Regions from separate parts of the Bacillus sp. JZ109 genome, predicted to be linked through region 2. Evidence: riboswitches for the same ligand, from Rfam matches in the RefSeq annotation. Region 2 holds a riboswitch; each other region holds the start of a gene.
The links. A riboswitch is a leader RNA that binds a small molecule or an ion and turns the genes downstream of it on or off. The one in region 2 is predicted to bind thiamine pyrophosphate.
Positions count from the first base shown of each region.

Region 1: another riboswitch for thiamine pyrophosphate. It lies ahead of ylmB (N-formyl-4-amino-5-aminomethyl-2-methylpyrimidine deformylase); the one in region 2 lies ahead of thiT (energy-coupled thiamine transporter ThiT).
Region 3: another riboswitch for thiamine pyrophosphate. It lies ahead of thiC (phosphomethylpyrimidine synthase ThiC); the one in region 2 lies ahead of thiT (energy-coupled thiamine transporter ThiT).

Region 1 is NZ_CP096388.1:2,472,317-2,476,628, forward strand. Features, by position in the region: gene pgeF (peptidoglycan editing factor PgeF) at 1-672, opposite strand, end outside; gene M1D94_RS13010 (YlmC/YmxH family sporulation protein) at 835-1,080, opposite strand; gene ylmB (N-formyl-4-amino-5-aminomethyl-2-methylpyrimidine deformylase) at 1,163-2,443, opposite strand; TPP riboswitch at 2,531-2,632, opposite strand; gene M1D94_RS13020 (ABC transporter ATP-binding protein) at 2,645-3,439, opposite strand; gene sigG (RNA polymerase sporulation sigma factor SigG) at 3,587-4,312, opposite strand, start outside.
Region 2 is NZ_CP096388.1:1,060,093-1,064,404, reverse strand. Features, by position in the region: rRNA gene M1D94_RS05385 (16S ribosomal RNA) at 1-1,385, opposite strand, end outside; TPP riboswitch at 1,850-1,951, shown strand; gene thiT (energy-coupled thiamine transporter ThiT) at 2,051-2,629, shown strand; gene M1D94_RS05375 (GNAT family N-acetyltransferase) at 2,671-3,192, opposite strand; gene floT (flotillin lipid rafts scaffold protein FloT) at 3,210-4,312, opposite strand, start outside.
Region 3 is NZ_CP096388.1:3,125,137-3,129,448, reverse strand. Features, by position in the region: gene spo0M (sporulation control protein Spo0M) at 1-404, opposite strand, end outside; gene M1D94_RS16515 (hypothetical protein) at 546-749, shown strand; gene M1D94_RS16510 (spore coat protein) at 834-1,106, opposite strand; partial or broken gene M1D94_RS16505 (Type 1 glutamine amidotransferase-like domain-containing protein) at 1,148-1,836, shown strand; TPP riboswitch at 1,906-2,013, shown strand; gene thiC (phosphomethylpyrimidine synthase ThiC) at 2,146-3,918, shown strand; partial or broken gene M1D94_RS16495 (BBE domain-containing protein) at 3,955-4,125, opposite strand.

The sequences.
Region 1 (4,312 bases), 1.4 Mb from region 2:
CAGATCAAGCTGATATTGTGCCTTTGCCGTCTGATTAACGGCAAGGTCTGCTGAAACCGGCAATGCGCGGACAGCATCCATTACGCGGTCGTCTACCGTATAGCATGCTCCGCTGATAGACGGGCCAATAACAGCGTAAATATCTGAGGGATTTGAACCTTCCTTCTCAGTCCATTGCTTCACCATTTCTCTGCCAATCTGTTTGACGGTGCCTTTCCACCCGGCATGGGCGACTCCGACAAGCGACTTAACCGGATCATAAAAGAAAAGAGGCACACAATCAGCAAAGCATAATGCCAAAAATACATTTTTTTCATTTGTATAGAGCCCGTCCGTTGCTTTTAGAGCCGTGTGATACTCACGGGCGCCTTTTCCCCTATCCCTCTGCGTCACTTTCTGAACGCGATTATCATGTGTCTGATCAGCGAATACCCAAGACTGCAAATCAGTATTAAACATATCGGCAATATATTCACGATTTTTAACTACATCTGCATCTTTGTCATGAACGTGCAATCCTGTATTTAACGATTCAAAAGGCTTTTGGCTGACACCGCCGTTTTTTGTCGTAAATCCGGCAATGACCTCTTTGTTGTTTTGATTCGTTTGAGCCCAGTCTTGTATCATGAGTGTCGAGGGTGTGGTAAGACTGAATGGGTGATATGTATTCATGATGATCCAACCTTTCGACAAACATTTAAAAAAGCGGAATTTCCCACTTATTTTACCACATCTTACTGCATACGTTGAGCGCCGATTTGCATATTTCTAAATGAAATGTGCCGGAAGAATCGAGACTTCCGGCATTTGCCAATCTGCGGCAGACAAGCAGGTTTATGCATGTGGTTCACTTAATCGGACCAAGATTACATCTTCCCCGATTTTTACTATATTTCGCCATGGAATGACCAATTCCTCTTCTTTTCCAAAAAATCCGAGAACTTTCCCATTTCCTCCTAGTATGATCGCCTGAATTTTACCAGTGGTCACATTGATATCAATATCACCAATACTCCCCAGCTTTTTTCCGTTTGAGACATTGACGACATCCTTTACCTGAAATTCTGAAATGCTGATCATTCCATCACGTCCTTTTTCCGTCCTTTTGTTCAAGTATATGAACGGGCAGGCTGAACCTTGTCAGCAAGAAGAAATTTTCATGTCATTGCTCTTTTTTCCGGCTGCACCAGCTGATGATAAAATCGAGTATAATTTTTGTATACTCTACTAGCTGCTCAATCGATACCTTCTCGTTCACAGAGTGTGCATTGTGCAGATCTCCAGGACCGTATATTACGCATGGAATACCGGCATCATACAGCCATCCGCCATCTGTAACTGATTGAGAAACGTCAATAATTGGACACTCCCGTTTCACTTTCTGATGAGAGGCAGTTAGCGCTAAGACGCCTGGGTGGCCAGGGTCAACTTCCAATGCCGGAAAAATTTCTCCTCTGTCTTCTATCATAGATGAGCCTCCCCACTTGAATACAGGGCGGTTTTCCCTAAGCCAAATATCACTGTCACTCAGCCGATTGACGTAATCTTCTATTTCCGCTGCCACTTGGTCATGGGTTTCATTTGGATAAAAATGGACAGTGATCCACAGCCGGCATTCGTCCGCTATAAAAGCCGCATGTCTGCCGCCTTCTATAACAGCCGGGTTAATTGTATTTGTTCCAGGTTTAAAGCCGGGATAACTTTTCATAATAGACCAGTGGCGCTCAAGTTCACCGAGCCCCGCAATGATTTTCGCCATTTTTTCAATTGCGCTTGCTCCGAATGTTCCTCCGCCTGCGTGAATCATATTCCGTCTCGTTCCATCGTGAAATGTTTGACTGCTTTTGATTTCGATCCAGCCTGTAATAACACCGCCTTGGCCTTGAATATGCATATCGCTCGTATCAGCGACAATTGCAAAATCAGCGTGGTAGCCCCTCTTGCAGCATTCAAGCGTGCCGGCTTCTCCAACTTCCTCCCCGATAACCGATTGCAGAATCAGATCACCGGGAAGCTCAATGCCGGCTTCACGAATTAATTTGACAGCAAACAACACACACGCCATTCCGCCCTTCATATCGGAAGCGCCTCGACCGATTAAGAGACCGTTTTTTTCAATTGGATGAAATGGATCATGCTCCCATTCTTCATCCTCTTTTACCTCTGCCACATCTACGTGGCCATTGATAATCAGGCTATAATAATCTGCTGAATCTGTTCCTTTTAGCTTCCCTACAACATTGGGATCTCCAGGGTACACATCCCATTTGTCGATCGAGAATCCCAATTCATTTAAATATCCCGCAATCCATGACTGAATGCCCTCTGTATTTCTTGCAGGCGGAGCAGGTGTTTGATAAGAAATCAGCGTTTTCGCAAGCTGAATAAGCTCCTCCTTATGTTCTTCCACTTTTTTTTGCAAAGAGTCTATTTGTTGATCCAATGTAAATCCGCTCCTATTCTTTAAAATCAAAAAAGCCGTTTCAAATGTGATGAAACGGCTTAATAAAAACAAACGGAGTCCGATGTACTCCGCTTTTCACCGCTTCCCTCCGCTGGCATGATCCAGATCAGGTCAAAAGGGTTGAGACAAAGTCTCTCTCAGCTTCGCAAAGCACCCCTAGGATGAATATATATATATTTGTCAGGCATTCGTTATCGGCTCAGCTCTAGTTAAAAACGGCCGATCCTGATTCCATAATACATGGATTGGCGTATCAAAAAAAGCGGAAAGTATTTGATCAGTAAGCATTTCCTTTATTTCTCCGGATCCAAAGACCTCTCCCTGTTTTAATAAAAGGGCTTTATCAAAGACAGGCAAAATTTCTTCAGCATGATGAGTCACATAAAGGATAGATGGTGCATTTTCTTTGTTTGCAATGTATGTAATCGTATCTAACAACTTTTCCCGGGCAATAAAATCCAGTCCTGTGACTGGTTCATCCAGTATCAGCAACTCTGGATCGGCCATTAGTGCTCTAGCAATCAACGCTCTTTGTTTTTCCCCTTGAGAAAGGGTTTCATAGCGGCGATCGGCATATTCAATTGCTCCCAAGTCCTCTAACAAACCAATCGCTTTTTCCCTGGTTTTCTTACTTGGCGTTTCATATAACCCAATCGAAGCGTAAGCTCCGCTCAAAGCAATTTCAAAGGCTGAATCTCCCGGATACAATTTTTGCTGAAGAGCTGCTGAGACGAGGCCAATTTTACGTCTGAGCTTTTCCCCAAGCTCTGTTTTGCCAAATTCATGGCCAAGCACCTGCATCTCGCCTGATGTTGGAAAATAATAAGAGCAAAGCATATTTAACAGCGCTGTCTTCCCGGCGCCATTTAGGCCGTAAAGCACCCAATTTTCCTTTTCTTCCACCTTCCAATGAATATCTCTCAGTATCCATTTCCCATTCCGTTTTAGTGAGACATTGTCAAGCTGCAAAATCATCGTGGTCCTCCTCTTTATTGCCTTTTATAATTGTTTTAATTTTCATAAAACTTTGTACGAACTAGGATACCTTACTTTTCCCAAAACGTAAACCATCCGTAATCAATAGAAAAGCCTTTAAAACAACATCGTTTTAAAGGCTTTTCATTATTGATGAATATTTTTATTCATTTGTTTGATAGCCGCTTTTTCAAGTCTGGACACCTGCGCTTGAGAAATTCCGATTTCCTCGGCGACTTCCATTTGGGTTTTCCCTTGGAAGAATCGCTTTCTCAAAATCATTTTTTCCCTATCGTTCAGCCTTCTCATGCCCTCTTTTAAAGCCAGCTCTTCAATCCATTGTGAATCTGTATTACGCTCATCACTGATTTGGTCCATCACATAGATCGGGTCTCCGCCGTCGTTATAGATCGGTTCAAATAGAGAAACCGGATCCTGGATGGCATCAAGCGCAAATACAATTTCCTCATGCGGTACTTCAAGAACTTTTGCGATGTCTTCTGCAGTCGGCTCCTTGCTTGTCTCACTGATTAACCGCTCTCTTACCTGAAGCGCCTTGTAAGCGATGTCCCGGAGTGATCTTGAGACACGGATCGGGTTATTATCACGTAAATACCTGCGGATCTCTCCGATAATCATAGGTACAGCGTATGTTGAAAACTTAACATTGTGGCTTAGGTCAAAATTATCAATGGATTTCATTAGTCCGATGCAGCCGACTTGAAATAAGTCATCAACATACTCCCCTCTGTTATTAAATCGTTGAATGACACTTAAGACAAGACGCAAGTTCCCGTTTACAAGCTTTTCTCTTGCTGAATCATCGCCTTCATCCTGCAGCTGCCTAAACAGCTTTCTCATCTCTTCATTCTT
Region 2 (4,312 bases):
GTATTCACCGCGGCATGCTGATCCGCGATTACTAGCGATTCCAGCTTCACGCAGTCGAGTTGCAGACTGCGATCCGAACTGAGAACAGATTTGTGGGATTGGCTTAACCTCGCGGTTTCGCTGCCCTTTGTTCTGTCCATTGTAGCACGTGTGTAGCCCAGGTCATAAGGGGCATGATGATTTGACGTCATCCCCACCTTCCTCCGGTTTGTCACCGGCAGTCACCTTAGAGTGCCCAACTGAATGCTGGCAACTAAGATCAAGGGTTGCGCTCGTTGCGGGACTTAACCCAACATCTCACGACACGAGCTGACGACAACCATGCACCACCTGTCACTCTGCCCCCGAAGGGGACGTCCTATCTCTAGGATTGTCAGAGGATGTCAAGACCTGGTAAGGTTCTTCGCGTTGCTTCGAATTAAACCACATGCTCCACCGCTTGTGCGGGCCCCCGTCAATTCCTTTGAGTTTCAGTCTTGCGACCGTACTCCCCAGGCGGAGTGCTTAATGCGTTAGCTGCAGCACTAAGGGGCGGAAACCCCCTAACACTTAGCACTCATCGTTTACGGCGTGGACTACCAGGGTATCTAATCCTGTTCGCTCCCCACGCTTTCGCTCCTCAGCGTCAGTTACAGACCAGAGAGTCGCCTTCGCCACTGGTGTTCCTCCACATCTCTACGCATTTCACCGCTACACGTGGAATTCCACTCTCCTCTTCTGCACTCAAGTTCCCCAGTTTCCAATGACCCTCCCCGGTTGAGCCGGGGGCTTTCACATCAGACTTAAGAAACCGCCTGCGAGCCCTTTACGCCCAATAATTCCGGACAACGCTTGCCACCTACGTATTACCGCGGCTGCTGGCACGTAGTTAGCCGTGGCTTTCTGGTTAGGTACCGTCAAGGTACCGCCCTATTTGAACGGTACTTGTTCTTCCCTAACAACAGAGCTTTACGATCCGAAAACCTTCATCACTCACGCGGCGTTGCTCCGTCAGACTTTCGTCCATTGCGGAAGATTCCCTACTGCTGCCTCCCGTAGGAGTCTGGGCCGTGTCTCAGTCCCAGTGTGGCCGATCACCCTCTCAGGTCGGCTACGCATCGTTGCCTTGGTGAGCCATTACCTCACCAACTAGCTAATGCGCCGCGGGTCCATCTGTAAGTGGTAGCCGAAGCCACCTTTTATGTTTGAACCATGCGGTTCAAACAACCATCCGGTATTAGCCCCGGTTTCCCGGAGTTATCCCAGTCTTACAGGCAGGTTACCCACGTGTTACTCACCCGTCCGCCGCTAACATCAGGGAGCAAGCTCCCATCTGTCCGCTCGACTTGCATGTATTAGGCACGCCGCCAGCGTTCGTCCTGAGCCAGGATCAAACTCTCCGATAAATGGATCACAGATTAAGTTCACCGCTTCCTGCGGCGACACCTGTGTGACCTGCGTCGTGCAGGCCCTAGTTTGACTGACTACGCACATCGCTGTGCGATTTATAAAAATGAATTAACAGGTACGTTTTGTCTTGTTTAGTTTTCAAAGATCATTTCGTTACTTCTCAATGAAGCAGCTTTACTAATATAACATTCAGCTTCTTTTTTGTCAACAACTTTTTTCAAGTTGTTTTGAAGCATCTAGTTTGTGTCCGCTGTGCATCAGCGACGTTTAATAATATAACACCTGTATTTATTTATTGCAATAGTTTTTTTAAAAAATCTATAAAACAAATAAACTATAATCCTCGCCATGATTTCTAAAGCGTGTGTATCATATTACTTTCTTAAAAGAACATATACATCAGTCATGTGATCTTGTTGTTTTTTTCGTTTTCTTGTATAGTAGAAACGAACTAAATACTGATGACCACAAGGGGAGCATTAAAGCTGAGAGTGAGCGGTTTCGTTCTGACCCTTTGAACCTGTTAGTTAACGCTGGCGTAGGGATGTGGCAAAGTCAAATGAATTGCAGATCGTAAAGCAGTGCGTGGAACTTTTCTCATCCTTCCGCGTGCTGCTTTTTTGTTGTCCTTTTGGTTGTCTGTCAATGGAAGGAGATAGATATGAATCAATCTAAGCAACTAGTTCGCCTTATTGAAATTGCCATTATGACAGCGGCAGCCGTTATTTTAGACATTGTCTCAGGAATGTTTCTTAGCATGCCTCAAGGAGGCTCGGTCTCCATCATGATGATTCCGATCTTTTTAATTTCGTTTCGCTGGGGTGTCAAAGCAGGTCTTACTACAGGTTTGTTGACAGGTCTAGTACAAATAGCAATCGGAAACTTGTTTGCTCAACATCCTGTACAGCTATTGTTAGATTACATTGTCGCTTTCGCAGCAATCGGCATAAGCGGCTGTTTCGCTTCTTCAGTCCGTAAAGCCGCTGTATCAAAAACAAAAGGGAAATTGATTGTTTCAGTGGTCAGCGCAGTTTTTATCGGCAGTTTGCTGCGCTATGCCGCGCATGTCATTTCAGGAGCTGTGTTTTTCGGCAGCTTTGCTCCAAAAGGAACACCGGTATGGATTTATTCTTTAACTTATAATGCGACTTACATGGTACCTTCATTCATTATTTGTGCAATTGTCCTATGTTTATTATTTATGACAGCACCCCGTCTGCTTAAAAGTGACAAAGCGTAAAAGTAACAATCCCCCAGCGAATTCCGCTGGGGGATTGTTCGTTATCTGTTAAGAAGTGTTTTTAAAGCTGAAAGATCCGGCCAGCCAAGACCTACTTCTTTCAACCTTACTCCGGCAATTTCAAAGTTGTCCTCCGCTACTCTTTCAGGTGAATAGGCCTGATAAAATATAATCGAGGGATTCTGCTCAATAACCCAAACAAACATACTTGAAAAGCCATGTTGAAGCAAATACTCCGCTCCTTTTGCTAAGAGCGCCCTGCCTGCACCTTGCCGCTGGCGCTCTTCCAGAAGATAAATAGCGTATAACTCGCCGTCATAGCCTTCTTGTTCAGAGCGAATAGGTCCAAATGAAGCAAAGCCGAATACTGAACCCATTTCGTCCTGAGCAACAAATACTCCTTTTAACGAGCGACTTTTCCATTTGTCTTCAAATTCCTTATAGTTCAGGCTGTTTAAATAATCAATCGGGATAGTTTCGTGGTATGTTGTCCTCCAGCTGTCTACATGCACTTTTGCAATGTCCTTTATATCCTCTAACTTCGCTTCACGTACAGTTACCATACGGTTCTGCCCTTTCCTTACTCTGATTTTTGGATCGTTTTGGCTTCTTTGATTTCATTTGTTAATTCATTAATGCTTTGTTTTACGTTTCCTTTTCCTGAAAAGTTCTCAAGCATTTCTTTTACATCAATTCCTGAGGATGCTTTTAAACTTTCTTGCAAACTTGACATTAAGTTCGTCGCATAGCTGGTTACTTTGTTTGCTCCGCTTGATTCACCGCTTCCTCCTGTATCGACAACGGTGATTTTATCAATATTTGAAAGAGGTGCCGCTGCTTGTTTCGCGTATTCCGGAAGCATTTTGACAATCATATCGAAAATCGCCGCCTGCCCGTACTGTTCAAAAGCAGCCGCAATTTTCTCTTTTGCTTCCGCTTCTGCAAGACCTTTCAGGCGGATAACCTCTGCCTCTGTCTCTCCTTTCGCTTTTTCCGCTTCTGCTTTTGCTAGCCCGTCAATTCTTACTTTTTCCGCCTCAGCCTTTGCCATTGCTTCTATACTGTACTTCTTGGCATCGGCTTCCGCGAGCTGTTTGGCTTTCTCAGCTGCTGCGGACTGCTCAACAGAATAACGGTCTGCATCGGCTTTTTTCTTTACCTCTGAGTCGTATTGACGTTCACGGCGAAGAATTTCTTTTTCTTCTAGTTCTATTTGTTTTTGGCGTTCGATAATTTTAACCTGCATTTCCTGCTCTGTGACTTGCTGGCGCGCTCTGGCAGTCTCTAAATCATATGCTTGGTCGGCATTCGCTTTTGCCGTATCTTGTTCTCTGCGAAATTCAGCCATTTTGAGCTGATTGAGTTTTTCAGCTTCAGCGATTTCCGTCGCCCGTTCAAGTTCTGATTTTTTTGCGTCTTTATCGGCTTCTGCCCGCTTAATTCGGGTTTCTTTATCAGCCTCTGCTGTTGCGATATCAGCATCGCGTTTTACTTGGGCAATTCTCGGTTTCCCTAATGATTCAAGATAACCGTTTTTATCACGAACATCTTTAATGGTAAACGAGACGATTACAAGCCCCATTTTCGCGAGATCCTGTGAAGCGACACGCTGCACCTCTTGAGAAAATTTCTCCCTGTTTTTATAGATTTCTTCAACTGTCATTGAGCCGAGAATGGAACGAA
Region 3 (4,312 bases), 2.0 Mb from region 2:
TCAACGAAAATGCGGTCATGATCGGATTTATCGATACCGCCTTGAATGTCAAGGTCTGTCACCACGGCAACCTCTACTTTCCCTGCAGTGATCGGCGTATCTAGAGGCAGAGTGAATGTGAACGGAAATTGATGCTCTTCACCAGGCTGTATGGTAAATGAACCAGTGACCCGGAAAGAATGAATTGTAGCGTATTTCCGGTGCTCTTCATCGTCTTTTACAATGACATACCGTGTGCTAAGCTGTAAATCGATATAACGGATGTCCTGAGCGATTTTTCCACCTTTGACATGTACCGTTCCCTGTACTTCTTCTCCTGGAAAATATGCGTCTTTTTCTAAAATTGTATCTACTTTTGCAGCTCCAATTCCGGCACTTGCCGCAAGCTTCTTAAAAAATGACATGTTAGATCTTCCCCTTTTTCTTTTTTCTCAACAGATATACGTAAGAAGGAGGAAAAAAGATTCGTTTGATTCATACTTTTTTCCTATTATTCGTCTCGGCCTAGGGACAGACTAAGAATAATATTGAAAATAAAGGAGTGGATGGAAGTGAATAAAGAAAGTTTGGTTGCAGATGAATTACACAGAATGTTTTTGGCTGGTGAGCTGCAAATCACAGTAGAGGAGGATATAAACAATATTTCCGAAAGGCTGAGAAACGGCGATCTCAGTTTAGACCGATTAAGCGGTGAAGACGCGTTTATAAAAGAAACGGTAAACGAGGCTTTAAGAAGAGTGGAGCAATAAAAAAGAGACGGCATCTCATCTTTGAGATCCCGTCTCTTTTTGTGGTTTTTGCTACAAGATAAAAGTGAATCGATTTGAAATTGCTCACCCGAGCCACCCCTTTTCTAACAGAAAATCTGACAGTTCATCATGGAGATACACAGCTGTATCTAATTGATCATGCAATGCTCTTCTGATGTGGGGATTTTCGGCTTCTGTTATTGCGACAGTGTATTTGTTAATGCTGGTTTTTATTGTTGTTAACAAATCAAGAATATCTTTGGGACAAAGACTTTGTTCAATGGGAAACCACCTCCTTTGTTTTTTTAGCAGCTCCTGATAAGAAAGTATTTGGCTTTGTTTCTTGCTTCTATACAAAATGCTATAATAAGCAACAAATTTTGTTGGGGGATGTGATGATGAAGCAGATTATAGCGATGGGGGGCGGGGGTTTTTCGATTGAGCCGGATAATTTGTCCCTCGATCAATATATCCTCAATCAAAACGAGAGCAGCCTCGTATTTGTTTTTTGCCGACGGCGAGCGGAGATTCCCAAAACTATATTCAGCGGTTTTATCATGCATTTCAAACACTGGATTGTGTGCCGTCTCACTTATCTTTGTTTAAGCCGCCATCAACAGATGTAGCTTCTTTTGTTATGGAAATGGACGTGATTTATGTTGGCGGGGGAAATACGCGGAATTTACTTGTGTTATGGAAAGAGTGGGGGCTTGACCAGATTCTCAGGGAAGCATGGAAGAACGGTGTGGTTTTGGCTGGATTAAGTGCCGGTGCGATCTGCTGGTTTGAAGAAGGGGTGACGGATTCAGCCGGACCGCTGACAAGTTTGAAAAGTTTAGGTTTTTTGCAAGGGAGCTTTTGTCCCCATTATGACGGGGAAAAGGATCGGAGACCGGCATACCACCAGCTGATATCTAACAAGTTCTTATGCAGTGGCTATGCAGCGGATGATGGGGCTGCTCTCCATTTCATAAATGATCAGCTGTTTCAGACTGTGAGTTCAAGGTCGGAAGGAAAGGCATATCGGGTGATGATGGCTGAACATGAAATAGCTGAAATTCCGTTGCCGGTCAAATATTTAGGGTGAAATTGGCTGAATATTATCTATATTCCTCTTTTTTTCAGATTGATTTTATGATAAGATGAGTGCGAAATCAATAGTTACTGGGGGTGCCCGCTTTCGGGCTGAGAGAGAAGGTAAGCTTCTTAACCCTTTGGACCTGATCTGGTTCGTACCAGCGTGGGGAAGTAGAGGAATTGTTTTTGTTATTGTCTTGCTGGGCAATAATATGTTTCTTTCTGACTGTAACCGGGTTCATTTATATGAATCCGGTTTTTTGTGCTGGTTATGGGCTTGATTTTGTCCTTTCAAACGTAGAGAGGGGAAGGAAAAGTAATGCAAAACAATTCAGTGCAGCAAGCCAACATTTCCATTATGTCAAGTTTTTCAGGCAGCAAGAAGGTATACGTGGAGGGTTCTTCTTCGGACATCCAAGTGCCGATGAGGGAGATCCTATTGAGTCCGACGACGGGATCGTTCGGCGAAGAGGAAAACGCGCCTGTGCGTGTCTATGATACAAGCGGACCGTATACGGACCCTGAAGTAACCATTAATATTCAAGAAGGATTAAAGCCGCTCCGCCAAAAATGGATCACAGAGCGCGGTGACGTGGAAGAGTATGAAGGTCGGGCTATAAAACCAGAAGATAACGGTTATAAAAAAGCAAATCCAAACGTAAGCTACCCAGGATTAAAGCGGAAACCGCTGAGGGCGAAGGCAGGTCAAAATGTCACACAAATGCACTATGCAAAAAAGGGGATCATTACACCTGAGATGGAATTTATCGCCATTCGTGAGCATGTGTCTCCTGAATTCGTCAGAGACGAGGTAGCCAGCGGCCGGGCGATTATTCCTTCAAACATTAATCACCCTGAAAGTGAGCCAATGATTATCGGCCGGAATTTTCATGTGAAGATTAATGCGAATATCGGGAATTCAGCGGTTACGTCATCCATTGAAGAAGAAGTGGAAAAAATGACGTGGGCCATCCGCTGGGGAGCGGATACGATGATGGATCTCTCTACCGGAAAAGATATTCATACGACGCGTGAATGGATTATCCGCAATTGCCCCGTGCCTGTGGGAACTGTTCCGATTTATCAGGCGCTTGAAAAAGTAAACGGCGTAGCGGAGGATTTAACGTGGGAGATTTATCGTGATACGCTAATCGAGCAGGCAGAGCAGGGAGTGGATTATTTTACGATTCACGCGGGTGTTTTGCTTAGGTATGTACCGCTGACTGCCAAACGGACAACTGGTATTGTGTCACGCGGGGGAGCGATTATGGCGCAGTGGTGTCTGGCTCATCATCAAGAAAGCTTTTTATACACACATTTTGAAGAAATATGTGAGATTATGAAAATGTATGATATTGCTTTCTCACTTGGGGATGGTTTGCGTCCCGGATCAATTGCTGATGCCAATGACGAAGCGCAGTTTGCTGAATTAGAGACGCTTGGAGAGCTGACGCAAATTGCCTGGAAGCATGATGTTCAGGTGATGATTGAGGGTCCTGGACATGTTCCGATGCATAAAATCAAAGAGAACGTCGATAAACAAATGGACATTTGTAAAGAAGCGCCTTTTTACACATTGGGGCCGTTGACAACGGATATTGCGCCGGGATATGACCATATTACTTCAGCGATCGGAGCGGCGATGATCGGTTGGTATGGGACAGCAATGCTTTGTTATGTAACGCCGAAGGAGCATTTGGGGCTGCCAAACCGTGATGATGTTCGTGAAGGAGTCATTACATATAAGATCGCTGCGCACGCTGCGGACCTTGCAAAAGGGCATCCCGGAGCGCAAATCCGGGATGATGCGTTATCGAAAGCCCGTTTTGAATTCCGCTGGCGGGATCAGTTTAATTTATCTCTTGATCCGGAGAGAGCCCTTGAATACCATGATGAAACCCTGCCTGCTGAAGGAGCAAAAACCGCTCACTTTTGTTCCATGTGCGGTCCGAAATTTTGCAGCATGAGAATTTCACAGGATATTCGGGATTATGCGAAGAAAAACGATCTCAGTGAAGCAGAAGCCATAAATAAAGGATTAAAAGAAAAAGCAAAAGAGTTTGTCGATACGGGAAGCAATTTATATCAATAAATAAGATGAAGATGGAGAATGCTCCATCTTCATTTTTTAGAAAAACAGAGAGCGTCGAAGCGGAGGAATACTCTGTTCAAAGCGGAAAACATTTTCTGGATCATATTTCGTTTTGACACGGCGGAGTCGTTCAACGTTTTCGCCGTAATATGTTCTTGGCCAGTTTCTGATTTTGATATCTGGCCAATTTACGTAGTCTCCCATCGTTTAACTCGAAAGTCCGGATCATCCCGTGTCACGATACGTCCGGTCAATTTTGTCTTTTCCACACACCCACATCTCTTTCTCTCGTATTCTAGTTTCTCTAGCTTATGCGTCAGGGGATAAGAGTGTATAAGGAAAAAGCGGGGATGCAATCTGATATAGTATCAATACCCTCAAAAAATAGTTGACA